Regions from separate parts of the Streptomyces sp. CRN 30 genome, predicted to be linked through region 3. Evidence: riboswitches for the same ligand, from Rfam matches in the RefSeq annotation. Region 3 holds a riboswitch; each other region holds the start of a gene.
The links. Region 3 has a riboswitch for S-adenosylmethionine ahead of UW392_RS31360 (aminotransferase class V-fold PLP-dependent enzyme). Riboswitches for the same ligand answer to the same signal wherever they lie in the genome.
Positions count from the first base shown of each region.

Region 1: linked by a shared signal. The riboswitch ahead of thrC (threonine synthase) and the one ahead of UW392_RS31360 (aminotransferase class V-fold PLP-dependent enzyme) in region 3 are both predicted to bind S-adenosylmethionine.
Region 2: linked by a shared signal. The riboswitch ahead of UW392_RS13255 (aminotransferase class V-fold PLP-dependent enzyme) and the one ahead of UW392_RS31360 (aminotransferase class V-fold PLP-dependent enzyme) in region 3 are both predicted to bind S-adenosylmethionine.

Region 1 covers NZ_JAVRHI010000535.1:18,813-28,275, reverse strand. The annotation lists gene UW392_RS62370 (cold-shock protein) at 15-218, opposite strand; gene UW392_RS62365 (ubiquitin-like small modifier protein 1) at 632-907, opposite strand; gene thrC (threonine synthase) at 961-2,250, opposite strand; SAM riboswitch class I at 2,268-2,409, opposite strand; gene UW392_RS62355 (glucosyl-3-phosphoglycerate synthase) at 2,581-3,525, shown strand; gene UW392_RS62350 (trehalose-6-phosphate synthase) at 3,568-4,992, shown strand; gene UW392_RS62345 (hypothetical protein) at 5,029-5,574, opposite strand; gene otsB (trehalose-phosphatase) at 5,714-6,595, opposite strand; gene UW392_RS62335 (DUF3263 domain-containing protein) at 6,655-6,897, opposite strand; gene UW392_RS62330 (extracellular solute-binding protein) at 6,944-8,170, opposite strand; gene UW392_RS62325 (ROK family protein) at 8,321-9,262, shown strand; gene nagA (N-acetylglucosamine-6-phosphate deacetylase) at 9,262-9,463, shown strand, end outside.
Region 2 covers NZ_JAVRHI010000138.1:18,978-28,440, forward strand. The annotation lists gene UW392_RS13240 (ubiquinol-cytochrome c reductase iron-sulfur subunit) at 1-219, shown strand, start outside; gene UW392_RS13245 (cytochrome bc complex cytochrome b subunit) at 216-1,859, shown strand; gene trpD (anthranilate phosphoribosyltransferase) at 1,992-3,056, shown strand; SAM riboswitch class IV at 3,133-3,249, shown strand; gene UW392_RS13255 (aminotransferase class V-fold PLP-dependent enzyme) at 3,431-4,798, shown strand; gene UW392_RS13260 (glycerate kinase) at 4,753-6,000, opposite strand; gene UW392_RS13265 (SLC13 family permease) at 6,035-7,453, opposite strand; gene UW392_RS13270 (response regulator transcription factor) at 7,553-8,215, opposite strand; gene UW392_RS13275 (ATP-binding protein) at 8,212-9,463, opposite strand, start outside.
Region 3 covers NZ_JAVRHI010000295.1:25,689-35,151, reverse strand. The annotation lists gene UW392_RS31375 (response regulator transcription factor) at 1-44, shown strand, start outside; gene UW392_RS31370 (SLC13 family permease) at 102-1,517, shown strand; gene UW392_RS31365 (glycerate kinase) at 1,568-2,773, shown strand; gene UW392_RS31360 (aminotransferase class V-fold PLP-dependent enzyme) at 2,716-4,080, opposite strand; SAM riboswitch class IV at 4,249-4,365, opposite strand; gene trpD (anthranilate phosphoribosyltransferase) at 4,474-5,538, opposite strand; gene UW392_RS31350 (cytochrome bc complex cytochrome b subunit) at 5,694-7,331, opposite strand; gene UW392_RS31345 (ubiquinol-cytochrome c reductase iron-sulfur subunit) at 7,328-8,380, opposite strand; gene UW392_RS31340 (c-type cytochrome) at 8,377-9,186, opposite strand; gene UW392_RS31335 (heme-copper oxidase subunit III) at 9,255-9,463, opposite strand, start outside.

The DNA.
Region 1 (9,463 bases), on a different contig from region 3:
GGTGGTCGCGCGGATCAGGCGCTGACGCGAACCATGTCGGCCTGCGGGCCCTTCTGGCCCTGCGAGATCTCGAACTCGACCCGCTGACCTTCTTCAAGGGTGCGGTACCCGTCCATCTGGATCGCGCTGTAGTGGACGAAAACATCCGCACCACCGTCGACCGCGATGAAGCCGTACCCCTTCTCCGCGTTGAACCACTTGACGGTGCCCTGAGCCATGCCTAACTCCCCTATTACTGGCCCTTGCACAGATCCGCACTTCGCGAATCCGGGTCAGACCTCGCCCCCCAGAATCTGGGGGCGTGCGCCGGAACGCGTCGACCGCGGCCGAATGTATCTGTCCAACTGCCCTCTGCAACAGGTCAATTGGACGAGAATTCTGGACGGGAGCGGTCCGGAATATGGTGAGAATTCGTAAGGATTCGGGGCAAGTCGGGCCACTCAAAGAGGGCAAAAGACGCGAAAGACGCCCACACTTTGGCTACATCTAGTCGGGCGGGCGGCAGGAATTCTTGGTTTCCGACCGCGTGATCAGCGCCGCGTTCCCCAACTGTACCGCGCTCAACCACATGGAATTGCCCCCTCCGCTTCTCTCACGGAGGGGGCAATTCGGGGGAACGGTGGGTGACGGATCAGCCGCCGGCGACCGCGGGGATGATCGAGACGCCGGCCCCGTCCGGGGTGGCCGTCTCCAGACCCTGCTCGAATCGGACGTCGTCGTCGTTGACGTACACGTTGACGAACCGCCGCAGCTTGCCCTGGTCGTCGAGAACCCGCCCGGAAATCCCGGTGTGGTTCTTCTCCAGGTCGGCGATGACCTCGCCGAGGGTGGCCCCTTCGGCGGTCACTTCGGCCTGCCCGCCGGTGTACGTACGCAGGATGGTCGGGATGCGGACAGAGACACTCACTTGAAACCTCCGGTCAGGGGGATCTGCCTAGGGGTGCGGGGAACTGCGCGGCGCTACGCCAGCCCCGCCGCACGGAAGGAGTCGAGGTTCGGCCGGATCGTCGCCGTGAGCCCCGTGTCGGCGACCGCGTCCAGCGTCTTCAGACCGTCCCCGGTGTTGAGCACCACGGTGGTGAGCGACGGGTCGAGGACACCCGCCTCGATCAGCTTCTTCGTCACGCCCACCGTGACCCCGCCCGCGGTCTCCGCGAAGATCCCTTCCGTCCGCGCCAGCAACTTGATCGCCTCGACGACCTGCTCGTCCGTGACGTCCTCCACCGCGCCGCCGGTGCGGCGGGCGATGTCGAGGACGTACGGCCCGTCGGCCGGGTTGCCGATGGCCAGCGACTTGGCGATGGTGTTCGGCTTCTGCGGGCGGACCACGTCGTGGCCGGCCTTGAACGCGGTGGAGACCGGCGAGCACCCCTCGGCCTGGGCACCGAAGATCTTGTACGGCCTGTCCTCGACGAGCCCCAGCTCGATCAGTTCCTTCAGACCCTTGTCGATCTTCGTGAGCTGGGAGCCGGAGGCGATGGGCACGACGAGCTGGTCGGGAAGGCGCCAGCCGAGCTGCTCGCAGATCTCGTACGCGAGGGTCTTGGACCCCTCCGCGTAGTAGGGGCGGAGATTGACGTTGACGAAGCCCCAGCCCTCGCCGGCCGGGTCGCCGATCAGCTCGGAACAGAAGCGGTTGACGTCGTCGTAGTTGCCCTCGATGCCGACCAGCTCGCCGCCGTAGATCGCGGCCATGACGACCTTGCCCTGCTCCAGGTCGTGCGGGATGAACACGCAGGAGCGCAGACCGGCGCGGGCGGCGGCGGCGCCGACGGCGCCGGCCAGGTTGCCGGTGGAGGAGCAGGAGAGGGTGGTGAAGCCGAAGGCGCGCGCCGCCTCCAGTGCCTGCGCCACGACCCGGTCCTTGAAGGAGTGCGTCGGGTTGCCGGAGTCGTCCTTGACGTAGAGACCGCCGGTGACGCCCAGCTCGGCGGCGAGGCGGTCGGCCTGGACGAGCTTGGTCCAGCCCGGGTTGATGTTGGGCTTGTCGGCGACGTCCGCCGGGACGGGCAGCAGCGGCGCGTAACGCCAGATGTTCGCGGGGCCCGCTTCGATGCGCGCGCGGAGCTTCTCCGTGTCGTACGAGGAGAAGTCGTAAGCGATCTCCAGCGGGCCGAAACACTCCTCGCAGGCGAAGACCGGGCCGAGGGGCACGCGGTGGCCGCATTCCCGGCAGGAGAGCGCCGCGGCGGGGCCGAGATCGACGGAGGCGGCGGGAGTGGTGGTGCTTTCGGCAGTCTGCACAGCCATGGAGGCGAGGCCCTTTCTCCTCATCTTCCTCACGACGCACTTCGCCGTGAGACGGATTTGGCACCTTCCCGAGCCGGGAGCCTCGCGTCTTCACGAGTACCGACTGGAGGGTTGCCGGGGCTTCATCGGGCCGTGTCCCTCTGCCCCTCTGGATGAGCTGTATGTGGTTGTCAGCGGCGGCCACCCCCGACATGCGATGGTCATCCGCGTTGTTCAAGACTGTAACCGAAGGCCAGGACAGTTGAGATAGTCGTCCGATGCGCGAGATGGATCACATATGCGACGCCTGACCCGCTGACCGTGATCCACAACAGGGAGGAGCCGCAGACCGTGCTGGAAGAAGTCGAGCGCTGGCTCAGTGCACGCTCCTGGTCCGTGACCGACCGTCCGCTCCACCAGATACTGGCCGCCAAGCAGCGCACCGGCCAGCGGGTCAGCGTCGTGCTGCCCGCGCTGAACGAGGAGGAGACCGTCGGCGACATCGTCGCGGCCGTCCGCCACGACCTGATGTGCCAGGTACCGCTGGTCGACGAGATCGTCGTGATCGACTCCGGGTCGACCGACGCCACGTCGAAGGTGGCCGCGGCGGCCGGCGCCCGCGTCGTGCACCGCGACGAGATCCTGCCGCGCCTCGCGCCCGTCCCCGGCAAGGGCGAGGTGCTGTGGCGGTCACTGCTGGTGACGAGCGGGGACATCGTGGCGTTCGTCGACGCCGACCTCAAGGAGTTCTCGTCCGACTTCGTCACGGGGATCGTCGGCCCGCTGCTGACCGACCCGGACGTGCACCTGGTCAAGGCCATGTACGACCGTCCGCTGCGCGGCGCCGCCGGGCAGGGCGGCCGGGTCACCGAGCTGATGGCCCGCCCGCTGCTGAACATGCACTGGCCGCGGCTGGCCGGTTTCGTGCAGCCGCTCGGCGGCGAGTACGCGGCCCGCCGCTCGCTCCTGGAGCGGCTGCCGTTCCCCGTCGGCTACGGGGTGGAGCTGGGCATGCTGGTGGACGCGCTGCACCTGGTGGGCCTGGACGCCCTCGCCCAGGTCGACGTCGGGGTGCGCAGGCACCGGCACCAGGACGGGCAGGCGCTGGGCCGGATGGCCGCCGCGATCTACCGGACCGCGCAGCTCAGGCTGGCCCGGGGCCATCTGGTCCGGCCGGCGCTGACGCAGTTCGAGCGAGGTGCGCAGGGGTTCGAGCCGCGGACGTTCTCGGTGGACACCGAGGAACGCCCGCCGATGCTGGAGATCGCCGAGTACGCGGAGCGCAAGGTCGCGTGAACGTACGTTTGAGCTGTTGGCGGCCGGGCTAGTTTGAGTCGTATGGCTTCCTCGGCTTCCGCTTCTTCTTCGTCCGCTTCGTCCGCGTCCTTCGGTGCCGCTCAGGTGCTGGTGGCCTCCAATCGGGGCCCCGTGTCGTACGAGGTCGGGGGGGACGGTTCGCTGCGCGCCAAGCGGGGCGGCGGCGGACTGGTCTCCGGGCTGTCGGCGATCGGACCGGACGCGGGTGCGCTGTGGGTGTGCTCGGCGCTGTCCGACGGCGACCGCGAGGCGGTGCGGCGCGGGGCGGGCGAGGACGGCGTACGGATGCTGGACATCCCCGCCGACGTGCACAGCGACGCGTACAACGGCATCGCCAACTCCGTGCTGTGGTTCGTCCACCACATGCTGTACCAGACGCCGGTGGAGCCGGTCTTCGACGCGGAGTTCCGCCGGCGGTGGGACTCCTACGTGGCGTTCAACCGGGCGTTCGCCGAGGCGCTGGCCGAGGAGGCCGCCGAGGGCGCGGTCGCGCTGGTGCAGGACTACCACCTGACGCTGGTGCCGGGCATGCTCAGGGAGTTGCGGCCCGATCTCCGCATCGGCCACTTCTCGCACACGCCGTGGGCGCCGGTGGAGTACTTCCGGATGCTGCCCGACGACATCGCCGAGCAGGTGCTGCGCGGGATGCTGGGCGCGGACCGGCTGGGGTTCCTCACCCACCGCTGGGCAGACGCGTTCACCGCGTGCTGCGACGCGCTGGTGGGCGGGCTCGGCTCCACCGAGGTGGGCGTGCACGGGCTCGGGGCGGACGCGGAGTTCCTGCGGAAGCGGTCGCGGGAGAGCGACGTGGACGAGCGGATGGCGGCGCTGCGGGGACAGATCGGCGAGGGCCGGCGCACGGTCGTGCGGGTGGACCGGACCGAGCTGTCGAAGAACATCGTGCGGGGGCTGCTGGCCTACCGGGAGCTGCTCCGGCGGCGGCCGGAGTGGCGGGAGCGGGTGGTGCACGTCGCGTTCGCCTACCCCTCCCGGCAGGATCTCGCGGTCTACCGGGAGTACACGGCGGAGGTCCGGCGGGTCGCCGAGTCGGTCAACGAGGAGTTCGGTACGCCGGACTGGACGCCGGTCGTGCTGCACGTCGAGGACGATTTCGCGCGGTCGCTGGCGGCGTACCGGCTGGCCGACGTGGCGCTGGTCAACCCCATCAGGGACGGGATGAACCTGGTCGCCAAGGAGGTGCCGGTCGTCTCCGACGAGGGGGTGGCGCTGGTGCTGTCCCGGGAGGCCGGGGCCTTCGAGGAGCTGGGCGAGGACGCCGTCGTCGTCAATCCGTACGACGTGGTGGGTACGGCGGACGCCCTGCACGAGGCGCTCTCCCTGCCGGACGGCGAGCGCGCGGAGCGGACGAAGCGGCTGGCCGCGGCGGCAACGGCGTTGCCGCCGGCGCGGTGGTTCCTGGACCAGCTGGAGGCCCTGCGGGGCTGACCCTGGTTTCTGCCGCCCTGCCGCCTCTCCTGCCGCCTACTGCTGCGGCTCGGGGCAGGTGCCGGTGTCGGCGCCGATGGAGTTGATCTCCGCGTTGGACCGGGAGTCGTTCGCGTAGTCGATCTGGTTGGTGCACTTCAGGTCCAGCGCGAGGCCGTCCGGGTCGGCGGCGCCCTCGGGCACGGGGCAGGTCCCGGTGTCGGCGCCGATGGAGTTGATCTCGGCGTTGGACCGCGAGTCGTTCGCGTAGTCCAGCTGGTTGGTGCACTTCAGGTCCAGCGCGAGGCCGGCGGCGGGGGTGGTTTCGCCGCCCTGCGCGGAGGAGTCGGTGGTGGCGTTCGACTCCGCGGTCGGGGCGGTCGACCCGACGGACGCGGTGGCGCTCGCGTCGGTGGAGTCGGCGGGCGGGGTGGACGATTCGGCGGTGGCGGTCACGGACGTCCCGGCGGTCGCCGACGAGGTGTCGTCGGTGCCGCCGCTCTCGCAGGCGGTGAGGGCCAGACAGGCGGCCACGGCGGTGACGGCGAGCGCCGAGATCTTGCGGGCGTTCGTCTTCCGGGTGAGCGTCTTGCGAGCGGTCATGGCGGGTCCTCCACGGTTCCTGTGCCTGGTCGATCAGGCTTTACGGTGCGGAGGAGGGCGTCGGGCGGGGGGCGGGTTGCGCCCCCCGCGGCGTCAGGACACGCCTGTGACAGACGGGGGGAATCTCTGTGACCTTGTCTCAGGCCAGCCGTCGGGCGAGGGCGCTCAGCAGGGCGACGACCCCGGCCGGGCCGTCCACCTCCAGGTCGGCGCGTTCACGCAGCCGGGTCACCTCGTCGCTGCCGCTGCACACCAGCAGCCCCGGGGTGCCGTCGCCGCGCAGGGTGTCGACGGCGTCGAAGGCGGGCAGGTCGCCGAGGTCGTCACCGGCGTAGAGGACGGCCGCCGCGCCGGTGGCACGGGCGTGGTCGAGGAGGGCGACGCCCTTGTCCATGCCCGGCGGGCGCAGCTCCAGCACCATCCGGCCGGGCTCGACGATCAGTCCGTGCCGCCCGGCCAGTTCGGCCAGGGGTCCGCGCAGCGCGTCGAACGCGGCCTGCGGGTCGGCGGCCCGCCGGGTGTGCACGGCGATCGAGCGGCCCTTCTCCTCGATCCACGCGCCGTCGCGGACCCCGGCCCGATCCAGGAGGGCGGGCAGTCCGGCGCGGACGGCGGCGACCCCGGGGTGCGGCGGGGGCGCGGTGACGGTGCCGGTGGCGGCGTCCCAGCGCTCGGCGCCGTAGTGCCCGAGGACGACGAGGTGCTCCAGGCCGGGTACGTCCGCGAAACCGCCGTGCCGGACGGCGACCTCGGCGGGGCGGCCGGTGATCACGGCGACGGAGGCGACCTTCGGCGCGAGCGCGGCCAGCGCGGGGACCGCGTCCGGGTGGGCGCGGGCCCGGTCGGGGTCGGGCACGATCTCGGCGAGCGTGCCGTCGAAGTCGAGCGCGACCACCGTGCGGCCGGGGTGCGCGAGCACCGCGCCGAGCCCGTCCCGCCCGGCCTCGGTGGCGGGCGTCGGCAGGGGGGCCGGCGGCTGGTCAGGCGTGTCGGGTGTTGCGTCCGTGTGGTGGCTGCCCATACGGCGAACCTATCCCGGGGGCACCGCTCGCACGCCTCTGCCGTTCCGTGCGTCAGGATCTACCGTTCCGTGCGTCTGGACTCCCTGACCCGGCGCAGGCGGTTGACCGTGACCGGGGCGGCGGCCAGGGCCCGGGGGTCGTCGAGGAGGGCGTTGAGGAGCTGGTAGTAGCGCACGGGGGCGAGGCCCAGTTCCTCGCGGATCGCGCGTTCCTTGGCGCCGGGGCCGGAGAAGCCGCGGCCCTCCAGCGCCAGGACCGCCCGTTCCCGTTCCCCGAGCGGCTGCCGCTCTGCCTCGTTCATGCCCGCACCGTAACGCCGGGCACCGACACCGGGGGGCTCAGGCGGCTCAGCCGGCCTGCGTCGCGGCCGTCTGGATCTCCTTCAGGACGGACTCGGGGTCCTCGCCGCGGGCGACCGCCCTGCCGATGTCCTTCTTCACCCGTGCGCTGACCGTCGCCCAGGACTTCTCGCCGACCGGGTACAGCTCGGAGGTGAGCAGTTCGTCGAGGAACGGCTTCAGCTCCTTGTCCTCGGCGGCCGCGCCCATGGTCTCGGAGGCGGAGCCGGTGACCGGCAGCAGGTCGTAGCGGCGGGAGAAGTCGAGGACGTTCCGGTCGCTGTAGACGTAGTCGAGGAAGTCGCCGGCCTGCTCCTGGTGGCCGTTCTGCTTGAAGGCGGTCATCCAGTCGGTGACGCCGAGCGTGGTGCCGCTCGCCCCGTCGACGCCGGGGGTCGGCACCATGCCGTACTCCACGCCGTTCTTCTTGGCCATCGCCATCAGTGACGGGTGGCCGTTGAGCATTCCGACCTTGCCCTCGGCGAAGGCGGCGAAGGCGTCCGCCCGGTCGAGCTTGCCGGGCGCGACCGGCCCGGTGAGGCCCTTGTCGACGAGTTCGTCCTTGAGCCAGGTGAAGGTGTCGACGTTCTGCGGGGAGTCGACGCTGTAGGTGCCGAGGGAGTCGGTGTAGCCGCCTCCGCCGCTGAGCATCCACTGCATGGTCTCGGCCTGCGCCTCCTCGGGGCCGAGCGGCAGCGCGTACGGGTACGTCACGCCCTCCGCGTCGAGCGCCTGCGCGGCGTCGGCGAGGTCCTCCCAGGTCTCGGGCGCGGAGAGGCCGGCCTTGGCGAAGAGGGTCTTGTTGTAGAAGAGCACGCGTGTGGAGGCCGCGAACGGCATTCCGTACTGCACCCCGTTGACCTGGCCCGCGGTGGCGAGCTGGGAGACGAAGTTGGCCTGCGTGGGAATGGAGAGCAGGTCGTCGGCCTGGTAGAGCAGCCCCTTGTCCGCGTAGTCGGCGTAGGCGCCGATCTGCGCGAGGTCGGGCGCGTCACCGGAGTCGACCATCGCGCGGACCTTCCGGTCGACGTCGCTCCAGGAGTAGACGGTGACCCGGACGTCCACGTCGGGGTGGTCGGACTCGTACGCCTCGGCCAGTTCGTCCCAGTACCGCTGGGAGCCGGTCTCCTTGCCGTCGCCGTAGTCCGCGGCGACCAGCCGCAGGGTCACCTCGTCGGAGCCGCCCGAGCCGATGCCGCAGCCGCCGAGGACCGCCGACAGACCCAGCGCGGACACCGCCGCGATCGTCCCTTTTCCACGTCGCCGCACTGTTCGCCCCCTGCTCTGCCGACCGATTGGTGCCGACTGCTGTCCGTTTACCGGAACAAGGTCTACACCACGTGAATGGACTAGACCTCTCGCGGGTCCACGGGCCACACTGTCCCCGTGAGACATGTCATCGCCCTCGACGTGGGCGGCACCGGGATGAAGGCCGCCCTGGCGGGACCGGACGGCGAACTGCTGCACCAGGCCCGCCGGCCCACCGGCCGGGAGCGCGGACCGGACGCGGTCGTCGCGGGCATCCTCGACTTCGCCGCGGAACTGCGCGCCCTGGGCGCCGACCGGTTCGGCGAGCCCGCCGCGGCCGCCGGCGTCGCCGTCCCCGGCATCGTCGACGAGGCACGCGGCCTCGCCGCCTACGCCGCCAACCTGGGCTGGCGCGACGTCCCGCTGCGGGCCCTGCTGACCGAACGGCTCGGCATCCCGGTCGCCCTCGGCCACGACGTGCGCACCGGCGGCCTCGCCGAGGGCCGCGTCGGTGCCGGCCGGGGCGCCGACCGCTACCTCTTCGTCCCCCTCGGCACCGGCATCGCGGGCGCCATCGGCATCGACGGCCGGGTCGAGGGCGGCGCGCACGGCTTCGCGGGCGAGATCGGCCACGTCGTCGTACGCCCCGGCGGCACCGCCTGTCCGTGCGGGCAGCACGGCTGCCTGGAGCGGTACGCCTCCGCCAGCGCCGTCGGCCAGGCGTGGGCGGCGGCGTGCGGCGACCCGGAGGCGGACGCCGCCGACTGCGCCAAGGCCGTCGACTCCGGCGACGCGCGGGCCCGGGAGGTCTGGCTGGCTGCGATCGACGCCCTCGCCGACGGCCTGGTCACCGCCCTCACCCTGCTGGACCCCCGGGTCGTCGTCATCGGTGGCGGGCTGGCGGAAGCCGGGGAAACGTTGTTCACACCGCTGCGGGAGGCCGTCACCCGCCGGGTCACCTTCCAGACCGAGCCGTCGATCGTCCCGGCCGCCCTGGGCGACACGGCAGGCTGCCGGGGCGCGGGCCTGCTGGCCTGGGACTTGCTGGACCATGCCGACCTTACGGAGGAATCCGCCTGATGGCAGCCCACCCAGGGGCGCGGGACAGCGCCGATATGCGGCTCCGCCGCGGAGCGCGAGCGACCACAACGAGCCCGCACCCCGCGACGGACACCACCCCCCTCCTCCTCACCGGCGCGAAGATCGTCCTCCCCACCGGCACGGCCGACGACGCCACCCTGGCCATCGACGGCACCCGCATCACCACTCAGGCCGCCCCCG
Region 2 (9,463 bases), on a different contig from region 3:
GTCGGTTGCCCGATCTCCCTGTACGAGCAGCAGACGCACCACGTCCTCTGCCCCTGCCACCAGTCCACCTTCGACCTCTCCGACGGTGCCCGCGTCATCTTCGGCCCGGCCGGTCACGCTCTGCCGCAGCTGCGCATCGGTGTGAACGGTGAGGGTTACCTCGAGGCGCTCGGCGACTTCGAGGAGCCCGTCGGTCCTTCCTTCTGGGAGCGCGGATGAGCACTACGAACACCACCGCCGCCGACCCGCGCCCGCGCGGGAAGGCACCGGCCGGCGAGCGCGTCGCCGACTGGGCCGACGGCCGACTGGGGATCTACTCCCTGGCCAAGGCCAATATGCGCAAGATCTTCCCCGACCACTGGTCGTTCATGCTGGGCGAGATCTGCATGTACAGCTTCCTCATCATCATCCTCACGGGTGTGTACCTGACGCTGTTCTTCCACCCCTCGATGAACGAGGTGGAGTACCACGGCGTCTACGTGCCGCTGCAGGGCCAGCTGATGAGTGAGGCCTTCAAGTCGACGCTGGACATCAGCTTCGAGGTACGGGGCGGTCTGCTCATCCGGCAGATCCACCACTGGGCCGCGCTGATCTTCCTCGCCGGCATGTTCGTGCACATGATGCGCGTCTTCTTCACCGGCGCGTTCCGCAAGCCGCGTGAGATCAACTGGCTGTTCGGCTTCCTGCTGTTCGCCCTGGGCATGTTCACCGGTTTCACCGGTTACTCGCTCCCGGACGACCTGCTCTCCGGCACCGGTGTCCGCTTCACGCAGGGCGCGATCCTGTCCGTGCCGATCGTCGGCACGTACATCTCGATGTTCCTGTTCGGCGGCGAGTTCCCGGGCGACGACTTCGTGGCCCGCTTCTACTCGATCCACATCCTGCTGCTGCCGGGCATCATGCTCGGCCTGATGGTGGCGCACCTGATCCTGGTCTTCTACCACAAGCACACGCAGTACGCGGGCCCCGGAAAGACCAACAAGAACGTCGTCGGCATGCCGCTGCTGCCGGTGTACATGGCCAAGGCCGGAGGCTTCTTCTTCCTGGTCTTCGGTGTCATCGCCATCATCTCGGCACTCGTCACGATCAACCCGATCTGGGCGCTCGGCCCGTACCGTCCGGACCAGGTGTCCACCAACGCACAGCCCGACTGGTACATGGGCTTCGCCGAGGGCCTGGTCCGCGCCATGCCGGGCTGGGAGATCAACCTCTGGGGCCACACGCTCGCCCTGGGCGTGTTCATCCCGCTGGTCGTCTTCGGTCTGGTGCTGGCCGTGATCGCGCTGTACCCGTTCTTCGAGTCCTGGGTCACCGGCGACAAGCGCGAGCACCACATCCTGGACCGCCCGCGCAACGCCCCGACCCGCACCGCCTTCGGTGTCGCGTGGATCACCTGGTACATGATCGGCCTCATCGGCGGTGGCAACGACCTGGTCGCGACCCACTTCCACATGTCGATCAACGCGGTCACCTGGTTCGTCCGCATCGGGTTCTTCGCCGGACCGGTCATCGCGTTCATCGTCACCAAGCGGATCTGCCTCGGCCTGCAGCGCCGGGACCGCGAGAAGGTGCTGCACGGCCGTGAGACGGGCATCATCAAGCGCCTGCCGCACGGTGAGTTCGTCGAGGTGCACGAGCCGCTCAGCCAGGAGCAGCTGTACACGCTCACCGCGCACGAGCAGTACCAGCCGGCCGCGATCGGCCCCGAGGTCGACGAGAACGGCGTCAAGCGCAAGGTGTCGCCGATCGAGAGGCTCCGCGCCAAGCTCAGCAAGGGCTACTACGGCGAGGAGAACCAGATCGCCAAGCCGACCGTCGAGGAGTACAAGGAGATCACGAGCGGCCACGGCCACCACTGATCGCTGCCTCAGCCACGCCACAGGAAGGGCCCCGTCCGGACACCGGACGGGGCCCTTCCCCGTCTCCGGGGGTGGATAGGGTGGAGGCGTCTTTACTCACTCTCCCCGGAGAGACACACCCAGGAGCGGCTGATGAGCGCTGTGACCCCCGCTGGAGGCGACACCGCGGCGGGCCGCTCCTGGCCCGCCGTACTGAACGGACTGCTCGAGGGGCGGGACCTGACCGCGGACGACACCGCCTGGGCGATGGACCTGATCATGCGCGGCGAGGCGACGGACGCGCAGATCGCCGCCTTCGCGGTGGCGCTGCGCGCCAAGGGCGAGACCGTCGAGGAGATCTCCGGCTGCGTGCGGGCGCTGTACGAACACGCCAACGTCATCCAGGTGCCGGGGAGGACGGTGGACATCGTCGGCACCGGCGGGGACGGCGCGAAGACGGTCAACATCTCCACCATGTCGTCGATCGTCGTCGCCGGCACCGGCGCGAAGGTCGTCAAGCACGGCAACCGCGCCGCCTCCTCGGCCTCCGGGGCCTCGGACGTCCTGGAGGAGCTCGGCGTCAACCTGCAGCTGACCCCGCGGCGGGTGGCGCAGGTGGCGGAGGAGGCCGGGATCACCTTCTGCTTCGCGGTGAAGTTCCACCCGGCGCTGCGCCATGTGGCCGCCGCCCGCGGCCAGATGGGCATCCGCACGGTGTTCAACTTCCTCGGCCCGCTGGCCAACCCGGCACAGGTGCAGGCGCAGGCGGTGGGCGTCGCCGACCCGCGGATGGCGCCGATCATGGCGGGCGTCTTCGCCCGGCGCGGCCACTCCTCCCTGGTCTTCCGCGGCGACGACGGCCTCGACGAGCTGACCACCACGGCCACGTCCCGGGTGTGGGTCGTGCGCGCGGGCGAGGTGACGGAGGAGTCCTTCGACCCGCGCGACGTCGGCCTGGACCTGGTGCCGGTCGAGGCGCTGCGGGGCGCGGACGCCTCGTACAACGCCGACGTGGCGCTCCGTCTGCTGAACGGTGAGGAGGGCCCCGTACGGGACGCCGTCCTGCTCAACTCGGCGGCGGCCCTGGTGGCCCTGGAGCCGGGCGCCGGCACGCTGGCCGAGCAGATCCGCGCGGGCATGGACGAGGCCGCCGAGTCCATCGACTCCGGCGCGGCGAAGCGGACCCTGGAACGCTGGGTGGCCGCCAGCAACGCGTAGCGCCCAGCTGTTCGTCGTCCCGCGATCCGGACACGGGTTGCGGGACGACGATCACTTCACGTACGTTCCCGTACCAGGTCATGAGCGACAGTCATGAGGCCCCGGCCGACTGTCCGGCAACCCTCCGTCCGTGGCGGGGTGCCCCGGGTGAAGACCAGGCCGCAGGCAGCGAGGTCTGCGGCAAGCGCGGACCCCTCGCGCACTTCTCGGTAAGTGCGGGGCCAGGGGTCCTGGTCCTCGAGGAGCCTTCTGTTGAGCAAGCGAATGCGATAGGGCCGCAGAGCCCCGCCTCCGCACACCCTTTTTCTTCTCGTCCGCGCTCGAGCGCCCCCGCTCGCGCGGTGAGTTCCGTCTGCTCGCACAGGAGTGCACCCATGTCTGTCTCCACCGTTGCCGCCGACCAGTCCATTTGTACTCCGCTGCCCGTTCTGGGCCGGGATGTCACCGTCCCGCTCGTCACCGGCGGCGAGGTCACCTACGCCGCGCTCGACTACGCCGCGAGCGCCCCGGCCCTCCAGCGGGTGTGGGACGACGTGGCGGCCTACGCCCCGTACTACGGCAGCGTGCACCGGGGCGCCGGGTACCTGTCGCAGCTGTCGACGGACCTCTTCGAGAACGCCAGGGTGACGGTCGCGGAGTTCCTGGGCTGCCGCGAGGAGGACGAGATCGTCTTCACGCGCTCCACCACCGACTCGCTGAACCTGCTGGCCACCGCGCTCCCCGCCGGCTGCCAGGTGTTCGTCTTCGAGACCGAGCACCACGCCTCGCTGCTGCCCTGGCGAGACGCCCGGGTGACGTACCTGGACGCCCCGCGCACCCCGGACGAGGCCGTCGCCACCCTGGAGCGCGCCCTGGCCGCCCGCGTCCCCCAGGGCCCCGCGCTGGTGTGCGTCACCGGCGCCTCCAACGTCACCGGAGAGCTGTGGCCGGTGCGCGAGCTGGCCGCCGCCGCGCACGCGCACGGCGCGCGCATCGTGCTGGACGCCGCGCAGCTCGCCCCGCACCACCCGGTGTCCGTGCGTGACCTGGACGTCGACTGGGTGGCCTTCTCCGGGCACAAGCTGTACGCGCCCTTCGGCTCCGGGGTCCTCGCCGGGCGCGCCGATTGGCTGCGCGAGGCCGAGCCCTACCTGGCGGGCGGCGGCGCCTCCCGCACCGTCTCGCGCCGCGCGGACGGCGGCGTGGACGTCGAGTGGCACGAGGGGGCCGCCCGCCACGAGGCCGGCTCCCCGAACGTCATCGGCGCCTACGCCATCGCCTCCGCCTGCAAGGCGCTCACCGAGGAGGGCTTCGACCGTCTCGTGGCCCGCGAGCGGCACCTGGTCGAGAAGGTGCGCACGGGGCTCACCGCGGTTCCCGGGGTGCGGATCCTGTCGCTGTTCGGCGACGACGCCCCGCGCGTGGGGGTCCTCTCCTTCGTCGTCGAGGGCTGGAACAGCTCGCACTTCGCCGCCGCGCTCTCCGCCGAGTACGGCATCGGCGTCCGCGACGGCCTGTTCTGCGCCCACCCGCTGGTGCGCACGCTGCTCGGCACCGCGCCCGGGGCGCAGGGGGAGTGCGGGGCGCCCGAGGCCGCGCCCGGCGAGAAGTCGCTCAACGCCATCCGCGTGAGCTTCGGCGCGGGCACGCCCGACGAGCACGTGGAGCGGTTCACGGCCGCGGTCGCCGAGCTCGTGCGGGACGGTGCCAAGTGGGGCTACCGGACGGAGAACGGGCGCTGCGTGCCCGACACCGCCGCGTGAGCCGCCGGGACGGTCAGCGGGGCGGGCAACGGGGCCGTCACGGAGGCGGGCGCCGGTAGCCGGGCGCCCAGCAGGATCATCCGCAGGGCGCGCTCGGTGGCGTCGGTGAGCAGTTCGGAGGCGCGGACCAGGGCCTCGGCCAGGGCCATCGGCGCGGGCAGGATGCCGTGACAGGCGTCCACGCCCGGTACGTCGTGGGCGCCCTCGCCGAGGGTGCCCGCCAGCGCCAGCACCGGCCGCCCGTGCAGCTTGGCGCGCCGGGCCACCTCGGCCGGGACCTTGCCGCGGGGCGTCTGGTGGTCCAGGGCGCCCTCCGCGGTCAGGACCAGGTCGGCGCGGGCCAGCCGGGCGTCCAGGTCGAGGCTGTCCAGGAGCACGTCGAAGCGGGGCAGCAGCCGGGCGCCCAGCGCCGCCAGCCCCGCGCCCAGGCCGCCGGAGGCGCCGGTGCCGGGGCCGTGGCGCAGATCGGTGCCGGTGACGGCGAGGTCGCGGGTGAGGACGCGCGCCCAGTTCTCCAGCCCCGCCGAGAGCTCCTCCACCTGCGTGGGCGTCGCGCCCTTCTGCGGGCCGAAGACCCGGGCGACGCCGCGCTCCCCGCACAGCACGTTGTACGGGTTGCAGGCGACGAGCAGTTCGGTGTCCGCGAGGCGGGGGTCCAGGCCGGCCGGGTCGACGCGGCGCAGGCGGTTCAGCTCCCGCCCGCCCGGGGGCAGCTCGCGGCCGTCCGCGTCCAGCAGCCGGGCCCCCAGGGCCTGGAGCGCGCCGGCGCCCCCGTCGGACGTACCCGAGTCGCCGCAGCCGACGAGGATCCGCCGTACGCCCGTGTCGAGCGCGGCGCGGATCAGTTCGCCGACGCCGTACGTGGTGGTGGCGCCGGGGTCGCGCAGGCCGCGCGGGACGAGGGAGAGGCCCGCGACCGCCGCCATCTCCACCACGGCGGTGTCCCGGGCGCCGCCGAGCAGCGCGAAGTGGGTGCCCAGGGGCTCCCCGACCGGGCCGGTGGCGGGGAGCGCGACCAGCCGGCCCCCGGTCGAGGCGGCCAGTGCGGCGGCGGTGCCCTCGCCGCCGTCCACCAGCGGGATCAGGTCGAGTTCGGCGTCGGGCAGGACCCGGCGGACACCGTCCGCGATGGCGTCGGCGGCGGCCTGGGCGGAGAGGGACTCCTTGAAGCCGCTGGGCGCGACGGCGATACGGGTGAGCATGGAGTGCGACATGGGACGGTCTCCCAACGATGGGTCAGCGGAGGACGGGGACGCCGAGCAGCGGCCACACCGCGACGGCGAAGAGCAGGACCAGGGCGGCCGTGAGCGGCGCCAGGACGGCGGACAGCCGGAGCAGGTCGCGCGGGGTGTAGGTGGGGGTACCGGGGATGTCGGCGAAGAGCGTGACCGGCTTCGCGGAGGCCGGCAGGGTGTGGCAGAAGCCCGCGGCGGCGGTGGAGGCGAGGGCGGCCGCGACCGGGTTGACCCCGGCGCCCACGGCGGCCGCGACCACCAGCGGGACCAGCACCGAGGAGCGCGCCGAACGGGACTGGAGCACCAGGTGGGCCGCCGTGCTGACGACGATCACCACGGTCAGGAACAGGGCCGGCGGGACCCCGCCCGCGGGCAACCCGCCCACCAGCCACTTCGCCGCGCCCGAGTCGGCGAGCGCGACACCCATCGCCATCGTCGCGGCCATGAAGAGCAGCAGCGACCAGGGGACGGTCCTCAGGGCGTCCTTCAGGCGGACGGTGCCGAGGGCCGGCGAGGAGGCCACGACCGCGCCGATCAGCGCGACCACGGCGGGAGAGACCTGGTGCAGCGGCTCGCTGCACCACAGCAGCACGACCGTGCCGAGCAGCGCCGCGCACCGGATCTCGGCCTGCGACCAGGCGCCGGTGACCGGCCGGTCGCTGTGCTCCTGGATCTGCTCGGGTGTGATGTGCACGGGGCCCTGGCGGTCCTCGCGCCGGGTGGTCGTCAGCAGGACGCACTCGGCGGCGAGGTGGGAGCTGACGACCGCCAGCGGGAGCCCCAGCAGCAGCCATTCCGTGAAGCCGATCCGGTTCCCGGTGGCCTCCCACAGCACCGACACGGTGATCAGATGCGCTCCCGCACCGATCAGGGTCGCCACCGCCGACAGAAGAATTACGGTCGGGAACAGCAGGGCCAGCATCACGACCAGTCTCTTCCGGTCGGCGAGGGCCTTGGCGAGGGCGAGGAACACCGGGAGCGCGAGGGCGGCCCGGCCCGAGGTGGCGGGCACCGCGAACGCCGTGACCACCAGCGCGGCCGTGGTCAGGTGCGTCAACTGCCGTACCGTACGCGCCCCGCCGACCAGGAAGACCGCCACGCGCCCCGCGAGGCCCGTCCGGGTCACCGCCGCCGCCAGCACGAACGCGCAGATCAGCAGCCACACGGTCGAGTCGCCCAGGGTGCCGAACAGCGTGTCGCTGCTGATCACCCCGGTCACCGTCAGCGCCAGCCCGGCGCCGAGCGCGATGTACGTGTCGTCGATCGGCGTGCCGATCCAGGCACAGGTCGCCAGGGCGAAGACGGCGAGCGTGAGCCGGGCGTCGGTGCCGAGTGAGGGGAAGTTGCCGGGCACCGCGAGCAGCGCGCACAGGGACAGCGACACGCACAGGGCGAGGGCGAGGCGGAGGTTCAGGGTCACGTCATCCAGACTTCACGGGAGCGGTGAGCCCTTTATGAGCCGTGGATGAGGAAAACTTCACGCGAGGCCGGTGCGACGCGCGATGCCCCGAGGGGCGCGTCACCCCGGCAGCCGGTACCCCATCCCCCGCACCGTCTCCACCTGCTGCGCCCCCAGCTTCTTCCGCAGCGCGCGCACGTACACGTCGACGATGTTGGAGCCGGGGTCGAAGTCGTACCCCCACACGTGCGACAGGATCTGCTCGCGCGACAGGACCTGGCCCGGGTGGCGCAGGAACAGTTCGAGCAGCACGAACTCGCGGGCCGTCAGGTCCACCGTCCGTTCCCCCGCGCGGGCCCGGCGGGTGCGCAGGTCCAGGCTGAGCTCGCCGCTGCGCAGCACCGTCACCTCGGGTGCCCGGGCCGCCGTGCGCAGTCTCAGCCGCACCCGGGCCAGCAGCTCCTCGAACCGGAACGGCTTGGTCATCCAGTCGTCGGCGCCGCCCTCCAGGCCGGCCACCGTGTCCCGGACGGAGTCCCGCGCGGTCAGCACGATCACGGGCACCGTCACCCGCTCCTCGCGCAGCGCGCGCAGCACGGTGAAACCGTCCCGGCCGGGCAGCCCGATGTCCAGCAGGACCAGGTCGAAGCCGCCGGTCAGGGCGTACTCGTAGGCCGCGTCGCCGTCACCCACCACGGTGGTGGTGAAGCCGTTGGCGCGCAGGCCCTTCTCGACGAAGGACGCGATGCGGTCCTCGTCCTCCACGATGAGGATGCGGTTCACGTACGTGCCTCTTCCAGGGTGAGTACGAAGGTGGCGCCGCCGCCCTCCGTGTCGTGCAGGCGGACCCGGCCGCCGTGGGCCTCGGCGATCGCCCGGACGATGGAGAGCCCGAGGCCCGCGCCCGAGCCGCGGGCGCCGCGCCGGGCGGTGCCGCGCCGGAACCGCTCGAAGATGACTTCGGCGTCCTGCGGCTGGACGCCGGGCCCGGAGTCGGCGACGTACAGCTCCACGTGCGTGTCGTCGGCGCGCGACCCGATGCGGATGGTCTGGCCCGCGGTGGTGTGCTGCACGGCGTTCTGCGCGAGCTGCACCATCGCCTGGGTGATCCGCTGCGGATCCACCGCGTGCGTCTCCCGGTCCGCGACCTCGGCGAGCTGCCAGTCGCGCTCGCCCAGGGTGCGGGCCTTGACGTAGACGTCGGCGGTGAGTTCGGCCAGCTGGACCGGCTCGGGGGTGACGAAGTCGGGGCGTTCGGCCTTGGCGAGCAGGAGGAGGTCCTCCACGATGCGGCTCATCCGGTCCAGCTCGTCGGTGACCAGCCGGACGGTCTCCTCGCGCTCGGCGGGGTCGTCGCCCATCAGCTCCAGGTGGCCGCGGACGATGGTGATCGGGGTGCGCAGCTCGTGGCCCGCGTCGTCCACGAACTCGCGCTGGGCGGCGAAGGCCCGCTCCAGCCGGTCGAGCATCGCGTTGAACGTCTCGGCGAGCGCGGCCACGTCGTCCCGGCCGCGCACCGGTATGCGGCGGGTGAGGTCCTGCTCGGTGATCTCGGCGGCCGCGGTGCGCACCAGGCGTACGGGCAGCAGGATGCGCCCGGCGACCACCCAGCCGATGCCGGTGGTCAGCAGCAGGGCCACCGCGGAGATGGCGAGCAGGACGCGGAACACGTCGTCGGCGCCGCGCAGTTCGCGGGCCGGGTGGAAGGCCACGACGAACGCGGCCTCCGGCTCGCCGCCGGGCCGGGCGACGGACACCTTGGCCCAGCGGATCTCACCCGACGGCCGGTCCAGGACGCCGGTCGCGTCGGGCGAGTCGTAGATGCGGCGCCGGGCGTCCGCGTCCTCGTGCAGCGGCACGGCGACCGGGATGTCGCGCGGCTGGATGAACTGCGCGGGGTCCCGGTCGGTCCGGCCCACCAGTCCGAGCAGTTCCTCGTCCGGGTCTGCGTACTGGCGTTCCAGGAACACGCGCACGAGCCGGGCCGGGTCGTCGAACCGGCGGCCGGTGTCCGGATCGACACCCCGCTTC
Region 3 (9,463 bases):
TGGAGACCGTGCGCGGGATGGGGTACCGGCTGCCGGCCTGGTGAAGTTTCCTTCATCGGGGGCTCATCGGCGGCTCACCGCCCGCGCCGAGCCTTGATGGTGTGACGCAGAACCTCCGTCCGGCCCTGGCCCTGTCCGCGGCGCTGTCGCTGTGCGCGGTGCTGGCGGTCCCCGCCGCCTTTCCCGCCCTCGGTGGCGACGCGCGCTTCACGCTGGCCGTGTTCGCGCTCGCCACCTGCGCCTGGATCGGCACCCCGATCGACGACACGTACATCGCGCTCGGCGCCGGGCTGGCCCTGACCGCCACCGGGGTCATCAGCAGCGACACCCTGTTCGGGACGCTCGGTGAACCGACGGTGTGGCTGCTGATCTGCGCCTTCGTGCTGGCGGCGGCGGTGACGCGGACGGGGCTGGCGGGGCGGGCGGCGGTGTTCCTGGTCGGCGGGGCGCGCACCGTGCGGCAGTTGACGCACCTGACGACGGCCGCGCTGGTCGTCACGGCGTTCGCGGTGCCGGCCACCTCGGGCCGGGCGGCGCTCGCCCTGCCGGTCTTCCTGGCCCTCGCCCACGCCCTCGGCGAGCGGAAGCGACTGGTCGTGATGCTCGCGCTGCTCTTCCCGACCGTGATCCTGCTGTCGGCGGTGGCGACCCTGATCGGCGCGGGTGCGCACCTGATCACCGTGTCGGTGCTGTGGGAGGCGACCGGGGACCGGATCGGCTTCACCGAGTGGCTGCTGCTCGGGCTGCCGCTGGCCGTGGTCACCTCCCATCTCGCCGCCGAGGCGGTGCTGTTGACCTCGACCCGGCGGGCGGACCGCGCGGGGGCGGTACGGATCACCGCCGAGGAGCTGCAGCGGCACTCCGAGACGCCGGTCACCGGTCCCTGGACACAGGCGGAGAAGCGGTGCGCGCTGCTGCTGGCCACGGTCGTCGTCCTGTGGTGCAGCGAGCCGCTGCACCAGGTCTCGCCCGCGGTGGTGGCGCTGATCGGCGCGGTCGTCGCCGCGTCCCCCGCGCTCGGCACCGTAGGGCTCAAGGACGCCCTGCGGACGGTGCCGTGGTCGCTGCTGCTGTTCATGGCGGCGACCATGGCGATGGGCGTGGCGCTGGCCGACTCCGGTGCGGCGAAGTGGCTGGTGTCGGGGCTGCCGCCGGACGCCGCACCGGCCGTCTTCCTCACCGTGGTGGTCGTGGTCAGCACCGCCGCGCACCTGGTCCTGCAGTCCCGTTCGGCCCGCTCCTCGGTGCTGGTGCCGCTCGTCATAGCCGCGGCGGTGGCGGCCGGGGTCAACCCGGTCACCGCCGCCCTCGCCTCCACCGCCGCCGCCGGCTTCTGCCACACGCTGCCGGCCTCCGCGAAACCGGTCACCCTCTTCGCGGACGTCCCCGGTGTCCCCACCTACACCCCGCGCGACCTGCTGCGGCTGTCCGCGGTGCTGGCGCCGCTGAGCGCCGCGCTCGTCCTGCTGTTCGCCGTCGCGGTGTGGCCGCTGTTCGGCATACCCGTGACCCGCTGAGGAGGGTGGTCGTGGTTCGGTGTTCCCGTGACCCGCTGAGGAGTTCCGCCGTGCTGAACCGAGTCGTCGTCGCACCGAGCGGCTTCAAGGAGTCGCTGTCCGCCCAGGCCGCCGCCGACGCCATCGCGGCCGGGGTCCGCCGGGTCCTGCCGTACGCGGAGATCGACCGGGTGCCGCTGGTGGACGGCGGCGAGGGCACGGCCGTCGCGCTGGCCGCCGCGACCGGCGGCCGGCTGGTGGCGCTGCCCGCCACCGGCCCCGTCGGCGAGCGGATCGGCACCCACTTCGCGCTGCTCGGCTCCCGGGACACGGCCCTGGTGGAGATGGCCGCCGTCGCCGGTCTCTCCCTCGTCCCGCGCGCGCTGCGCGACCCGGGCGCCACCACCACCTACGGGGTCGGCGAGCTGATCCGCGCCGCGCTCGACACCGGCGTGCGGCGCGTCCTCGTGGGCTGCGGCGACTCGGGCACCTCCGACGGCGGCGCGGGCGCGTTGCAGGCCCTCGGCGCCCGGCTGCTGGACGCGGACGGCTTCGAACTGCCGCCGGGCGGACGGGAACTGACCCGGCTGGCCCGCGTGGACCCGTCCGGCCTGGACCCCCGCCTGCGGGAGACCGAACTGCTCGTCGCCTGCAACCCGTTCAACGTGCTGTGCGGCGAGCGCGGCGTGGCCCGGGTCTTCGGCCCGCAGAAGGGCGCGACCCAGGCCCAGGTCGAACACCTCTCGGCGGGTCTTGAGAACTGGGCGTACGTCCTCGCCCGCGATGTCGCCACCGGCCGCCCCGACCTGCGCGGCGGCCCCGGCACCGGCGCCTCCGGCGGCCTTGGCGCGGGCCTCGCCGCCCTCGGCGCGCGGCTGCTGCCCCGGTTCGACGTGCTGCTCGACCCGCTGGACCTGGACGCCCGGCTGGCCCGCGCCGACCTGGTGCTGACCGCCGAGGGCGCCCTGGACCACCAGACGCCGCGCGGAAAGATCCCGGCCGAGGTCGCCCGCCGCGCCAAGCTGCACGGGCGTCCGGTGCTGGCGCTGGCCGGCACCCTCGGCGAAGGCGCGTACGACGTACCGGGCGTCGATGCCTGCCACGGCATCCTGCCCGCGCCGATGGCACTGGCGGAGGCGCTGCTGCGGGGTGCCGAACTCGTCACGGACGCCACCGAGCGGGCGCTGCGGATGATCGTCCTCGGCGCGCGGCTACCGGCTCAGGCGGCCGCGGCGGCGGAGGTGTCGGGGACGCAGCGGCCGTCCTCGGTGCGGTAGTTCCAGCGGGCGCCGTCGCGGACCAGTTCCTTCACGGCCGTCACGAACCGTTCGACGTGCTCGTCCGGGGTGCCCGCGCCGAAGCTGACCCGGACGGCGTTGAGGGACTTCTCGCCGGGCGCGGCCTCGGGGGCGCCGCACTCGCCCTGCGTCTGCGGGTCGCTGCCGAGCAGGGTGCGCACCAGCGGGTGGGCGCAGAAGAGGCCGTCGCGGACGCCGATGCCGTACTCGGCGGAGAGGGCGGCGGCGAAGTGGGAGCTGTTCCAGCCGTCGACGACGAAGGAGAGGACGCCGACGCGGGGCGCGTCGGCGCCGAAGAGCGAGAGGACCCGCACCTCGGGCACCTCGGCGAGGCCCTCGCGGACCGTGCGGATCAGGTGCTCCTCGCGGGCGAGGAGCGTCTCGAACCCGGCCTCGGTGAGCGCCTTGCAGGCGGAGGCGATGGCGTAGGCGCCGATGACGTTGGGCGACCCGGCCTCGTGGCGGGCGGCGCTGTCGTGCCACTCGACGTCCACACCGCCGTCGGCACGGCGGCTGACCCGGCGGCTCGCGCCGCCGCCGGCGAGGTAGGGCTCGGCCTCGGAGAGCCAGTCGGCGCGGCCGGCCAGCACCCCGGAGCCGAAGGGCGCGTACAGCTTGTGCCCGGAGAAGGCGACCCAGTCCACGTCGAGGCCGGCGAGGTCCACCGGGTGGTGCGGGGCGAGCTGGGCGGCGTCCAGGACGATCCGGGCGCCGTGGGCGTGGGCGGCGGCGGCCAGCTCGCGCACCGGCCACAGCTCGCCGGTGACGTTGGAGGCGCCGGTGACGCAGACCAGCGCGGGGCCGTACGGCTCGCGGGCGGCGAGGGCGCGCTCCAGGGTCTCGACGGCCTGCGCCGGGGTGCGCGGGGCGTCGAGGTAGGTGACGTCCGCGTTCCTCCAGGGCAGCAGCGAGGCGTGGTGCTCGGTCTCGAAGACGAAGACCCGGCAGCCGGCCGGGAGGGCGGCGGCGAGCAGGTTGAGGGAGTCGGTGGTGGACCGGGTGAAGACGACCTGGTCGCCGGTGCGGCAGCCGAGGAACTCCGCGACGGTCCGGCGGGCGTTCTCGAACAGGTCGGTGGAGAGCTGCGAGAGGTACCCGGCGCCCCGGTGGACGCTGCCGTAGTAGGGCGCGTAGGCGGCGACGTCGTCCCAGACGCGCTTCAGGGCCGGGGCGCTGGCCGCGTAGTCGAGGGCCGCGTAGGTGACCTCGCCGCCGGTGACGAGCGGCACGGTGACGTCGGCGCCGAGGACGGCCAGCGGGGCGGAGACAGCGGTGGGTGCGGACATGACGGGACTCCCGTGAGAATTCGGGCGCGGCGAGGCACGGCACGCGCCGGAAGAGAAGAAGAAGGGTGTGCGGAGGCGGGGCTCTGCGGCCCTAGCGCATTCGCTTGCTCACGGAAGGCTCCTCGACGACCAGGACCCCTGGCCCCACACTTCTGGAAGTGTGCGAGGGGTCCGCGCTTGCCGCAGACCTCGCTGCCTGCGGCCTGGTCTTCACCCGGGGCACCCCGCCACGGACGGAGGGTTGCCGGACAGTCGGCCGGGGCCTCATGACTGTCACTCATGACCTGGGGACGAACGTAAGCGAAAAGATCGACGTCCCGCAACCCGTGTCCGGATCGCGGGACGTACACCGCACGGGGCCGTCGGGCGGACCGACGGCCTCCGAGGCGGCCGTCAGGCGTTGGTCGCGGCCACCCACCGGTCCAGGACGCTCTTGGCCGCGCCGGAGTCGACCGACACCGCGGCCCGCTCGATGGCGGCCCCGATGCGGTCCGTCAGCGGGCCGTCGCCGCGCTCCAGCGCGACCAGGGCCGCCGCCGAGTTGAGCAGGACGGCGTCCCGTACGGGGCCCGTCTCGCCGTTCAGCAGCCGCCGGGCCACGTCGGCGTTGTACGACGCGTCGGCGCCGCGCAGAGCCTCGACGGGCACCAGCTCGATGCCCACGTCCCGCGGGTCGAAGGTCTCCTCGGTCACCTTGCCGTCGCGCACCGTCCAGACCCGGGACGTGGCCGTGGTCGTCAGCTCGTCCAGCCCGTCGTCGCCGCGGAAGACCAGTGAGGAGTTGCCGCGCTCGGCGAAGACCCCGGCGATGATGGGTGCCATCCGGGCGTCGGCGACGCCGATGGCCTGGGAGCGGACGTTGGCCGGGTTGGTGAGCGGACCGAGGAAGTTGAACACCGTCCGCACGCCCAGCTGTCCGCGGGCCGCCGCGACGTGGCGCAGCGCGGGGTGGAACTTCACGGCGAAGCAGAAGGTGATCCCGGCTTCCTCGGCGACCTCGGTGACGCGCCGCGGCGTCAGGTCGAGATTGACGCCGAGCTTCTCCAGGACGTCCGAGGCGCCGGACGCCGAGGAGGCGGCGCGGCTGCCGTGTTTGACGACCTTCGCCCCGGTGCCGGCGACGACGATCGCCGACATGGTGGAGATGTTGACGGTCTTGGCGCCGTCGCCGCCGGTGCCGACGATGTCGACGGTGTCGCCGGGGACCTGGATGACATGGGCGTGCCCGTACATCGCGCGGACCAGGCCGCCGATCTCGTCGACGGTCTCGCCCTTGGCGCGCAGGGCCACCGCGAACCCGGCGATCTGCGCGTCGGTGGCCTCGCCGCGCATGATGACGTCCATCGCCCACGCGGTCTCGTCCGCGGAGAGGTCCCGGCCGTCCAGCAGTCCGTTCAGCAGCACGGGCCAGGAGCGGCCCGCCGCGGTGTCGCCTCCAGCGGGGGTCACAGCGCTCATCAGCCGCTCCTGTGAAAGTGGGAAGAGAACCCGCGCGGGAGGAGATCCCGCGCGGGCAAGACGTGGGTCCACCTTATCCAGCCCGGGGGCGCGACGAAGGGCCCCGTCCGAACACCGGACGGGGCCCTTCGCTGTCGTGTGGCGACGCAGGAGGATCAGTGGTGGCCGTGGCCGCTGGTGATCTCCTTGTACTCGTCTACGGTCGGCTTCGGAATCTGGGACTCCTCGCCGTAGTAGGACTTGCTCAGCTTGACGCGGAGCTTCTCCACGCCGCCGGCCTTCCGCTCGACGCCGTTCTCGTCGACGGCCGGGCCGATCTCGGCCGGCTTGTACTGCTCGTGCGCGGTGAGCGAGTACATCTGCTCCTGGCTGAGCGGCTCGTGCACCTCGATGAACTCACCGTGCGGCAGGCGCTTGATGATGCCCGACTCGCGGCCGTGCAGCACCTTCTCCTTGTCCCGGCGCTGGAGGCCGAGGCAGATCCGCTTGGTGACGACGAAGGCGATGACCGGGCCGACGAAGAAGCCGATCCGGACGAACCAGGTGACCGCGTTGATCGACAGGTGGAAGTGGGTGGCGAAGATGTCGTTGCCACCACCGACCAGCATGATCATGTACGCGGTGACCCAGGCGACGCCGAACGCGGTCCGGGTCGGGGCGTTGCGCGGGCGGTCCAGGATGTGGTGCTCGCGCTTGTCCCCGGTGACCCAGGACTCGATGAACGGGTACAGGGCGATGATCGCGAGGAACAGACCGAAGATCACCAGCGGGACGAACACACCCAGGACGAGCGTGTGACCCCAGAAGTTGATCTCCCAGCCGGGCATGGCGCGGACGAGTCCCTCGGCGAAGCCCATGTACCAGTCGGGCTGGGCGCCGGTGGAGACCATGTCGGGCCGGTAGGGGCCGATGGACCAGATCGGGTTGACCGAGGCGATGCCCGCGATGATCGCGATCACGCCGAAGACCAGGAAGAAGAAGCCTCCGGCCTTGGCCATGTACACCGGCAGCAGCGGCATGCCGACGACGTTCTTGTTGGTCTTGCCGGGACCCGCGAACTGCGTGTGCTTGTGGTAGAAGACCAGGATCAGGTGGGCCACCATCAGCCCGAGCATGATGCCCGGCAGCAGCAGGATGTGGATCGAGTAGAACCGGGCGACGAAGTCGGTCCCGGGGAACTCCCCGCCGAACAGGAACATCGAGATGTACGTGCCGACGATCGGCACGGACAGGATCGCGCCCTGCGTGAAGCGGACACCGGTGCCGGAGAGCAGGTCGTCCGGGAGCGAGTAACCGGTGAAACCGGTGAACATGCCGAGGACGAACAGCAGGAAGCCGAACAGCCAGTTGATCTCACGCGGCTTGCGGAACGCGCCGGTGAAGAAGACGCGCATCATGTGCACGAACATGCCGGCGAGGAAGATGATCGCCGCCCAGTGGTGGATCTGCCGGATCAGCAGACCACCGCGGACGTCGAAGCTGATGTCCAGCGTCGACTTGTAGGCCTCGCTCATCAGCTGGCCCTGCAGCGGGATGTAGCTGCCGTGGTACTCCACCTCGTTCATCGACGGGTGGAAGAACAACGTCAGGTACACACCGGTCAGGATGATGATGATGAAGCTGTACATGCAGACTTCACCGAGCATGAACGACCAGTGGTCGGGGAAGATCTTCCGCATGTTGGCCTTGGCCAGGGAGTAGATCCCCAGCCGGCCGTCGGCCCAGTCGGCGACGCGTTCGCCGGCCGGTGCCTTCCCGCGGGAGCGGGTCGTGGTGGCCTCATGTGTACTCATCCGCGCTCCCAGAATGCAGGACCGACGGGCTCTTCGAAGTCGCCGTGCGCTTCGAGGTAGCCCTCGTCGTTCACGCCGATGCGCAGCTGCGGCAGGGCGTGACCGGCGGGACCGAAGATCACCCGGGCGCCGTCGGAGAGGTCGAAGGTGGACTGGTGGCAGGGGCAGAGCACGTGGTGCGTCTGCTGCTCGTACAGGGAGATCGGGCAGCCCACGTGGGTGCAGATCTTCGAGTACGCCACGATGCCCTCGTGCGACCACTCGAGCTCGCGCTTGTCCTTGATGTTGTCCGGCTGGATGCGGACGATCATCAGGGCGGCCTTGGCGATCTCGTTCTGGAACTCCTCGTCGTGCTCCTCCAGGCCCTCCGGCTTGGCGAAGGTGAGGGAGCCCACCGCGACGTCCGAGGGACGCAGCGGCTCGTTGGTGTTCATGTTGACGAGCAGCTTGCCCTTGGACCACAGCGTGTGGCGCAGCTTGTCCTCGGGCAGCGGACCGAGGTCGCGCAGGAGCACGACGCCGGAGAGGGGCACCAGGGCGACCGCGCCGAACATCGTGTTGCGGATCAGCTTGCGGCGGCCGATCGCGGACTCCTTGGCGCCCTGCTTGAAGTCGGCGTGCACCTTGGCACGGACCTCGGGGGACGCCGCGATCGGGTGACGCTCGTCGGCGACCTCGACATCGGACATCAGGGTGCGGGCCCAGTGGACCGCGCCCGCGCCGATGCAGAACAGCGCGACGCCCAGCGTCAGGCCCAGCGCGAAGTTCAGCGCGTTGATGTGCCCGATCGGGAAGACGTAGACCGACTTCTCGTGGTCGATGGCCACGAAGGAGGCGATGAAGCCGACGGTGGCCAGCATCGACAGGGTGAACAGGAAGGCGACGCTGCGCTCGGAGCGCTTCGCGGCCCGCTCGTCGATGTCCTGGACGCGGTGCTCGTGGGGCGGCAGCCCCGGGTCGGCGAACGGGTGCTTCTCGTCCGCGACCTCGCCGTGCGCGGTCTCCCGCGCGGCGGGCAGGTTCTCTTCTGGAATGTCTTGGCTACTCATGACTTCTTGGCCTTTGCGGTCCGGGCGGCGACCCACACGGCGACGGCGATGCAGGCACCGAGACCGAAGATCCAGCCGAAGAGGCCCTCACTGACCGGCCCGAGGCCACCCAGCGACAGACCGCCCGGGTCCACGGTGTCGTCCCCGTTGACCGCGTCGAGGTACGCGATGATGTCCTTCTTGTTCTGCTCCGTCAGCGTGGTGTCGGGGAAGGAAGGCATGTTCTGCGGGCCGGTCTGCATGGCCTCGTAGATGTGCTTCGGGTCGACGCCCTCGAGCGTCGGAGCGTACTTGCCGTGCGTCAGGGCGCCGCCCTTGCCGGTGAAGTTGTGGCACTGCGCGCAGTTCGTGCGGAAGAGCTCACCGCCCTTGGCGACGTCCGCGCCCTCGACGTCGTACTTCTCGTCCGAGGGGATGGACGGACCGGCGCCGAGCGAGGCGATGTAGGCCGCGAGCTGGTCGATCTCGGCCTGCGAGTAGATGTTCTTCTTGCGGGGGACCTGCGCGCCCGGCTGCTGGGCCGGCATGCGCCCGGTGCCCACCTGGAAGTCCACGGCCGCGGCGCCCACGCCGACGAGGCTGGGACCGTCGGTGGTGCCCTGGCCACCGGTGCCGTGGCAGCTCGCGCAGCCGACGGCGTAGAGCTTCTTGCCCTCGTCGATGGCGAGGGACTGGGCCGTCTCATCGGCCTGCGCCTTGTCCGCGGGCGCGAACACGGCGTAGAGCCCCCCGGTGCATGCCAGCGCGAGGAGTAGGACGACGATCGCCGCCAACGGGTGGCGTCGTCGTGCGGAGAGCTTTTTCACGGATTACCCCGGTGTCAGGATCTTCTGCGTCGATGCTTCTGGATGTGTGCGCGGGAAGCGGTCCGCGCCTACTTGATCAAATAGATCGTGGCGAAGAGGCCGATCCAGACGACATCGACGAAGTGCCAGTAGTAGGACACGACGATGGCGGCGGTCGCCTGCTCGTGGGTGAACCTCCGGGCCGCGTACGTGCGGCCGAGGACCAGCAGGAAGGCGATGAGGCCGCCCGTCACGTGCAGTCCGTGGAAGCCGGTGGTCAGGTAGAACACCGAGCCGT